2 regions of the Klebsiella sp. CSG-1 genome follow, and region 2 is predicted to be linked to the other one. Evidence: predicted binding sites of a transcription regulator. Region 2 holds the regulator's gene; the other holds the start of a gene.
What was found. The regulator PhoB, encoded in region 2, activates phosphate uptake and scavenging genes when phosphate is short. The targets are predictions, from matches to a motif close to CTGTCATAAAACTGNCNNAT.

Region 1: the regulator PhoB is predicted to act here: its motif matches at 2,390-2,409, upstream of serA (phosphoglycerate dehydrogenase).

Annotation. Positions count from the first base shown of each region.
Region 1 is NZ_JBWNLD010000002.1:334,844-339,270, forward strand. Features, by position in the region: gene AC007G_RS06150 (oxidative stress defense protein) at 1-553, shown strand, start outside; gene argP (DNA-binding transcriptional regulator ArgP) at 607-1,500, opposite strand; gene rpiA (ribose-5-phosphate isomerase RpiA) at 1,668-2,327, shown strand; gene serA (phosphoglycerate dehydrogenase) at 2,595-3,827, shown strand; gene AC007G_RS06170 (DUF2238 domain-containing protein) at 3,861-4,427, shown strand, end outside.
Region 2 is NZ_JBWNLD010000001.1:796,672-801,098, forward strand. Features, by position in the region: gene brnQ (branched-chain amino acid transporter carrier protein BrnQ) at 1-551, opposite strand, end outside; gene phoR (phosphate regulon sensor histidine kinase PhoR) at 966-2,261, opposite strand; gene phoB (phosphate response regulator transcription factor PhoB) at 2,283-2,972, opposite strand; gene sbcD (exonuclease subunit SbcD) at 3,182-4,384, shown strand; gene sbcC (exonuclease subunit SbcC) at 4,381-4,427, shown strand, end outside.

The DNA of each region.
Region 1 (4,427 bases), on a different contig from region 2:
GCAGTATCTCTCTTTCCTCGAAAAGAACGGCATCGCCAAAAAAGATATTAACTCAGCCAACCTGCGCACCCAGCCTGATTACGACTATCAGAATGGCAAAAGCATCCTGAAAGGCTATCGTGCAGTGCGCACCGTCGAAGTGACGTTGCGCCAGCTGGACAAGCTGAACGGTTTGCTGGATGGCGCGCTGAAAGCGGGTCTGAATGAAGTGCGGTCTGTTTCGCTGGGCGTTGCGCAACCGGATGCCTATAAAGACAAAGCGCGTAAAGCGGCCATTGATGACGCGGTGCATCAGGCGCAAGAGCTGGCGTCAGGTTTCCACAGCAAGCTGGGACCGGTTTATAGCGTTCGCTACCATGTGTCGAACTACCAGCCGAGCCCGATGGTACGCATGATGAAGGCTGCCGATGCGGCCCCGGTTTCCGCACAGGAAACCTACGAGCAGGCGACCATTCAGTTTGACGATCAGGTCGATGTTGTTTTTGAACTGCAGCCCGCTCAGCCAGCCCCGGCCCCCGCAGCGCCGGCTAAGCAGCCTGATGCGGCACAGTAAGCCATAAAACAAAAAGCCACTTCAGATGAAGTGGTTTTTTTTATTGCCCGCGCTTAGTCCTGGCGCAGCACCTTGTGGCCGTAATCGATCAGCGCATCGGTGACCCGGCGCATCATTCGGCTTTCCGGCGCGAAGCGATGCCAGTAGAGCATCCGCCGCTGAAACAGCCCCGGCGTGAGGTCGATAAGCTCGCCGCTGTTGAGCTCTTTTTCAATCTGCAGATGCGGGATCATGCAGCAGGTCGTGCCCTGGCGCGCAAGCTGCACAAAGGCTTCCGAAGAGTTAACGATATGGCACGGGACGCTGCCCGGCGGCAAATCGAAGTTCTGCTGTAAAAACGCCTGATGCATATCATCCAGATGATCGAAAGCGACAACCGGCGCTTTCAGCAGCGCTGAGCGGGTGACGCCGTTAGGGAAATAGCGTTGCGCAAACTCTTTCGAGGCGACGAACAGATAGTCCAGCGCCCCGAGCTGATCCACCAGGCAGCTCGGCAACGCCTGCGGCTGAATACTCACCGCGCCGACCACTTCACCGCGACGTAAGCGTTCCTGAGTACGGGTTTCATCCTCCACCTGCAGATTGAGGCGGATAGGGGAGTCGGAAAGGACATTAGACAGCGCGGGCAGCAGCCAGGTGGCCAGACTGTCGGCGTTGACCGCCAGCGACAGCAGCAGCGGTGTGGAGCCGGTCTGTTCATCGCCCAGCCACTCCTCTTCCAGCAGCTCAACCTGACGCAGCAGGGCCAGCAGTTTCTGCCCTTGTTCGGTCGGACGCGGCGGCACGGTACGCACCAGCAGCGGTTGGCCGAACATATTTTCCAGCTGTTTAATACGCTGAGAGACGGCGGACTGTGTAATGCAGAGCTTCTGCGCGGCGCGCTCAAACCCACGTTCTCTTATCACCGCATCCAGCGCCTGTAGTGTTCTGTAGTCCGGTCGTTTCATTATTCTGGCGTACCCCTATCACTTTTCATTAACTCGCACTATGACATAAATTCGTTTTTGATGAAGATGAAAAATGGTCTGTTCAGTTGTGTGACCCTGTCGCAGGGACAATTCCCCTCCCGGTGTTCTATAATGCGCCACAGGTATTCACATCTCGGACCATAATCATGACGCAAGATGAACTGAAAAAAGCAGTAGGCTGGGCGGCATTGCAGTATGTACAACCGGGCACCATCGTCGGTGTCGGTACGGGCTCCACGGCCGCGCATTTTATCGATGCGCTGGGCACCATGAAAGGGCAGATTGAAGGCGCGGTCTCCAGCTCTGATGCCTCCACCGAAAAACTGAAAAGCCTTGGCATTCCGGTTTTCGATCTGAACAGCGTGGACCGCCTGGGGATCTATGTTGATGGCGCCGACGAGATTAATGGCCATATGCAGATGATCAAAGGCGGTGGGGCGGCGTTAACTCGCGAAAAGATTATCGCCTCGGTAGCAGACAAGTTTATCTGCATCGCCGATGCCTCCAAGCAGGTGGATATTCTGGGCAAATTCCCGCTGCCGGTCGAAGTCATTCCGATGGCGCGTAGCGCTGTCGCGCGCGAGCTGGTGAAGCTGGGCGGCCGTCCGGAGTATCGCCAGGGGGTGGTGACCGATAACGGTAACGTGATTCTTGACGTCTTCGGCCTGGAAATTCTTGATGCCATCGCTCTGGAAAACAAAATTAACGGTATTCCTGGCGTCGTCACCGTCGGCCTGTTTGCCAACCGCGGAGCGGATGTGGCACTGATTGGAACCGCCGATGGCGTAAAAACCATCGTAAAATAATATAATCGGGGGAGCGAATGGCTCCCTCGCAAATATTTTTTCTCCAGGCTAAATTTGGTGACTTCTGTCACATTTATGCAACCAGGCTTAGTAACAATCTACCTTTTCTTTTCTTTCTGGTGTTTTGTCCTGCCATTTCCCTCTGCGTGATATTTCTTCAGGTCGTCGACGCAAACGTTCATATTGCCGCGATAGTTTTTTTTGATATGTTGCTGAGAAGAACTTTCGTTCAGCACGACATCAGATAAGACAAAACAGGACGGGGAAATGGCTAAGGTATCACTGGAAAAAGACAAGATTAAGTTTCTACTGGTTGAAGGTGTGCATCAAAAAGCGGTGGAGAATCTCCGCGCGGCGGGCTACACCAACATCGAATTTCATAAAGGCGCGCTGGACAGCGAAGAGCTGAAAGCGTCGATCCGTGATGCCCATTTCATTGGCCTGCGTTCCCGTACTCATCTGACTGAAGAGATCTTCGCCGCCGCGGAAAAACTGGTGGCGGTCGGCTGTTTCTGCATCGGCACCAACCAGGTTGATTTAGACGCGGCAGCGAAACGCGGGATTCCCGTTTTCAATGCGCCGTTCTCAAATACCCGCTCCGTTGCCGAGCTGGTCATTGGCGAACTGCTGCTGATGCTGCGCGGCGTACCGGAAGCTAACGCGAAAGCGCACCGCGGCGTGTGGAACAAGCTGGCGGTAGGCAGTTTTGAAGCGCGTGGCAAAAAACTGGGGATCATCGGTTACGGACACATCGGTACGCAGCTGGGTATTCTGGCTGAATCTCTGGGGATGCACGTCTATTTCTATGATATCGAAAGCAAACTGCCGCTGGGCAACGCTACCCAGGTCCAGCACCTCTCCGACCTGCTGAATATGAGCGATGTGGTCAGTCTGCATGTGCCGGAAAACGCCTCCACCAAAAATATGATGGGCGCGCAAGAGCTGGCGCTGATGAAACCCGGCGCGCTGTTGATCAACGCCTCGCGCGGTACGGTCGTGGATATCCCGGCGCTGTGCGATGCCCTGGCACGTAAGCATCTGGCGGGCGCGGCGATTGATGTGTTCCCGACCGAACCAGCGACCAACAGCGATCCGTTCAGCTCGCCGCTGTGCGAGTTTGACAACGTGATCCTGACGCCGCACATCGGCGGCTCAACTCAGGAAGCGCAGGAGAATATCGGTCTGGAAGTGGCCGGTAAGCTGGCGAAGTATTCCGATAACGGTTCGACCCTTTCAGCGGTGAACTTCCCGGAAGTTTCTCTGCCGCTGCACGGCGGTCGTCGTTTGCTGCATATCCACGAAAACCGTCCCGGCGTGCTGACCGCTATCAACCAGATCTTTGCCGCGCAGAGCATCAACATCGCAGCACAGTATCTGCAAACCACGCCGCAGATGGGCTACGTGGTTATTGATATTGAGGCCGAAGAAGATGTGGCCCAGCAGGCGCTGCAGGCCATGAAGGCGATTCCGGGCACCATTCGCGCCCGTCTGCTGTTCTGATTGACGCAAGGATCCCTGCGGGGATCCTTTTACATGATGAGCACATCGCTACAGAATACCGGTGTCTTCCTGCTGTTGCTGATTCTGGCATGGACGGGGTTGGGCACCCACGATAGCCTCACCTGGCTGATGGAAGTGACGCCGGTCATTATCATCGTTCCGCTGCTGCTTGTGACGCGTTCACGCTACCCGCTCACGCCGCTCCTCTACACGCTTATCTTCTTCCATGCCATTATTTTGATGGTTGGGGGGATGTATACGTATGCGAAAGTGCCGATTGGATTTGATGTGCAGGCGTGGCTGAATTTAAGTCGTAATCCGTACGATAAGCTTGGCCACTTTTTCCAGGGGTTGGTTCCGGCGCTGGCGGCGCGGGAAATTCTGCTGCGCGGCGGCTATGTGCGCGGGCGCAAGATGCTCTCGTTTCTGGTGTGCTGCATTGCGCTGGCGATCAGCGCCACCTACGAGCTTATCGAATGGTGGGCGGCACTGGCGATGGGGCAAGGGGCGGATGATTTTCTCGGCACCCAGGGCGATCCGTGGGACACGCAGTCGGATATGTTCTGCGCGTTGCTGGGGGCGCTGACGACGATCTTGTTA
Region 2 (4,427 bases):
GCGGTGCGGTAAGCTTCCAGCGCATTGCTGATCGAGCCAGCCGGCCAGATAATTGCCGCAACGGACAAAATGATCAGCGCAATAATTTTCAGCGGTGCAAGGAAATTCCCCACCGTATCCAGCAGTTTGCCCGGATAGAGCGAGACCAGGATCACCAGCGCAAAATAGATCACGCTGTAAATCATCAGCGGCATCGCGCCGTCGCCGGTCAGCGGGGCAATCCCGACTTCAAAAGAGACCGTTGCGGTACGCGGCGTCGCAAACAGCGGGCCAACGGCCAGGTAACAGACCACCGCCAGCAGGATGCCGGCCACTTTGCCAATCGGCGTACTCAGGCTTTCCACGCCGCCGCCGACTTTCGCCAGCGCCACAACCGTCAGCACCGGTAAACCCACGGCGGTAATCAGAAAGCCAATAGCGGCGGTCCAGACGTGTTCACCGGCCTGTAAACCCACCATCGGAGGGAAGATAATGTTGCCTGCGCCAACGAACAACGCGAAGGTCATAAAGCCCAACGCGATAATGTCGCGAGATTTTAACTGATGGGTCATAAATTCATTACTGCCTGTGGATGTGGTGTTGTTAACAAACGGAAAATACCGTGTCTTCCCCTGAGGGAGGATACAGCGGTGGTTGCCGGAAAAATCAGCGGGATATGCTCCCGAACACGCGTGGGAAAGAATTGTTTTTTGAATTACCACGCAAAAACAGTCTGTCTGCGACTGCATGGGGGGCAATTTAAACGCTTATAACGTTTTAATGCAAGGCGGGATCGCAAAAGCAGATGATTATGCTAAGTCTATTTTTATGAGCGGGATTATTGACCATATCTAAGGAAAACCTCCGGCTAATCATGCGAACAAAAAAGCAGCAGGCGTTCATTAATTACGCGGCTAAAAAGTGACTGCAAACGAAAATGACCAGCCGAAGCTGGTCATTGGCAAGTCATGTTGACAAGGGCGCGTTCAGGCGCTTTTTTTGGCAATTAAACGTTCCGGGAGTAAGAAACTAAAACGCGTCCCTTTACCTACCGTACTCTCAATTTCCAGGCGACTGTCGTGATGATTTACCGCATGTTTGACAATCGCCAGCCCAAGACCGCTGCCGCCGGTTTGCCGCGAACGCGCCTTATCCACGCGATAGAAGCGCTCGGTCAGACGCGGAATGTGCTCGGGCGCAATCCCCGGACCGTTATCCTCGACGCTGAACAACGCGCCATGCGGCGCCCGTTGCCAGCTGACGGTAATCTCCGTCCCCGCTGGCGTATGGTTAATCGCGTTATACACCAGATTGGACATCGCGCTTCGCAGCTGCTCTTCGTTGCCCAGCACCAGCAGCGTCTCATCGACGTGGAAGTGGAGCGTCTGCTTCTGCTGGCTGAGCGTCTGGGCTTCTCGCTCCACCACCCGCAGCATCATCGGCACGTCGATTTTGTCATTCATGGCCAGCGTCGGCGCCGCTTCAATCCGCGACAGCGTCAGCAGCTGCTTGACTAACCCCTCCATGCGCTGGGTTTGCTCGCGCATCGTGTGCAGCGCTTTTTCGCGCGTCATCCCTTCCAGCACCTGCTCCTGCATCATCTCCAGATAGCCCTGCAGTACCGTTAACGGCGTGCGAAGCTCATGGCTGACGTTGGCAAAAAAGTTGCGCCGCGCGCCTTCCAGCTGGTGCATCTGCGTCACATCGCGCGCCACCATCAGCCACTGTTTGTCGCTGTAGGGCATGACGCGGATCTCCAGATGACGAGCAGTATTGAGGACCAGATTGAGCGGCTTTGAGAAATCCCTGTTTTTGAGGTAGTGAGCAAATTCAGGGTAGCGCAGGAGGTTAAGAATATTTTGTCCACTGTCGTCCGGCCAGCGCAGATTGAGGATCTGCTGAGCCAGACCATTACACCAGAAGATGGCCCCCTCCTCCGTCGTCAGCACCACCGCATCGGGCAACGACTCCGCCCCGCTACGAAAGCGTTTGATCAGACTGCCCAGTTCGCGTCGGCGCTTTTTATTGCGCATCTGCATCTGGTGAAGGCCGTAGAGCAGCGGTTCCCAGCTGCCGCTTCCCGGCGGTGGCGTCATGCTACGGTCGACCCATAGCCACCATGAAAGACGTAATAAATTCCAGAAATGCCAGATGAGAAGTCCGGTTACTGCCGCCAGCAAAAACCACGGCAGATAACCCACCACCGCCCCAAGAATCAGGGCCGGGATACAACATAAGAAAAGCTCAAGCGCCAGCCTTTTCCATGACAGCCGTTCCAGCACGGTTCACACTCCTGTCGAGATTCAGAAACGGGCGGAGAAACGATATCCCGTGCCGCGGACCGTTTGTACCATCCGGTCATGGCCGCTATGTTCCAGCGCTTTACGCAGACGGCGAATATGCACATCCACCGTTCTGTCTTCTACATACACGTTCGTCCCCCAGACGTGATTCAGCAGCTGTTCGCGGCTGTAGACGCGTTCCGGGTGAGTCATAAAGAAGTGTAGCAATTTAAACTCCGTCGGCCCCATGTCCAGCGGACTTTCTCCGGTCATCACCCGATGGGAGGAAGGGTCAAGGCTAAGCCCTTGCATTTCAATCACTTCTTCCACAGCCATCGGCGAAATACGGCGCATCACCGCTTTGATTCGCGCCACCAGCTCTTTCGGTGAAAAAGGCTTAGTGATGTAATCATCGGCGCCGGTTTCCAGACCACGTACACGATCCTCTTCTTCACCGCGGGCGGTGAGCATGACGACCGGGATATCGCGGGTCATCGCCTCACGCTTGAGCAGCTTGATAAACTGGAGACCCGATCCGCCCGGCAGCATCCAGTCGAGGAGAATCAAATCAGGCCAGGGTTCATTGAGTTGATTCACCGCACTGTCATAATCTTCCGCCTCGACGGGCTGAAAGCCGTTTTGCTCAAGAACAAAGCAGACCATTTCGCGGATCGGAGCTTCATCTTCAACGACCAGAATTCTTCTCGCCATTATTTACCCTGTATTTTTTAGCCATCAGTATAGAGTGCGGCGCCATTATGCGTCAGTTTTGTGACAGATTTATGAAGAAAATGACCGTCATATGATAGCGGATTTTGAATAATGACAAGGAGTAACAATCGATCCTGCAGGCGTTAAAGGGGCAACCTGCCGGATGACAGGTATATAATGCGCCCATGCTTTTTCGCCAGGGAATACTTATGCGCATCATCCACACCTCTGACTGGCACCTTGGCCAGAATTTTTACAGCAAGAGCCGCGCCGCCGAACACTCGGCCTTTCTCAACTGGCTGCTGACCAGCGCGCAGGCGCACGAGGTCGATGCCATTATTGTCGCCGGCGACATCTTTGATACCGGCTCGCCGCCAAGCTACGCTCGCGAGCTGTATAACCGCTTTGTGGTTCAGCTTCAGCAGACCGGCTGCCAGCTGGTGGTACTGGCGGGCAACCACGATTCGGTGGCGACGCTGAATGAATCCCGCGATATTCTGGCCTTTCTGAAAACCACGGTGGTGGCCAGCGCCGGCCATGCCCCCTTTATTCTGCCGCAGCGCGACGGCACCCCCGGCGCCATATTTTGCCCGGTCCCCTTCCTGCGCCCGCGCGAGCTGGTCACCAGCCAGGCCGGACACTCCAGCGGCGAAAAACAGCAGCTGCTGTTGAACGCCATCAGCGACTATTATCAGCAGCAGTACGAAGCGGCCTGCGCCCTGCGCGACGATCGTCCGCTGCCGATCGTCGCCAGCGGCCACCTGACCACCGTCGGCGCCAGCAAAAGCGATGCGGTGCGCGAGATCTACATCGGCACGCTGGAGGCATTTCCCGCCAGCCATTTTCCCCCCGTTGATTATATTGCCCTCGGCCATATTCACCGGGCGCAAAAGATTGGCGGCAGCGAACATATTCGCTACAGCGGCTCCCCCATCGCCCTCAGCTTTGATGAGACAGGAAAAAGCAAAAGCGTCAATCTGGTGACCTTCACCGACGGGCAGCTGACGGAGGTGCTTCCTCTGACGGTGCCGGTGACGCAGCCGCTGGCGGTGCTGAAAGGCGATTTCTCCAGCATCAGCGAACATCTCACCCAGTGGCGGGACGCCCCTCAGGAGCCGGTCGTCTGGCTGGATATTGAAATTACCAGTGACGAATATCTCCATGATATTCAGCGCAAAATTCAGGCTCAGACCGAAGATCTGCCGGTGGAAGTGCTGCTGGTTCGCCGCAGCCGCGCCCAACGTGAACGCATCCTGGCGGGCGAGCGGCGGGAGACGCTGAGCGAACTGCAGGTCGAGGAGGTGTTTGAACGCCGCCTGGCGCAGGAAACGCTGGAAGAGGCGCAGCAGCTGCGCCTGACGCAGCTGTTCAACGAAACGCTGCATAGTCTGAATGGTGAGGAGCACCTGTGAAAATTCTGAGTTTGCGCCTGAAAAATATCAACTCGTTAAAAGG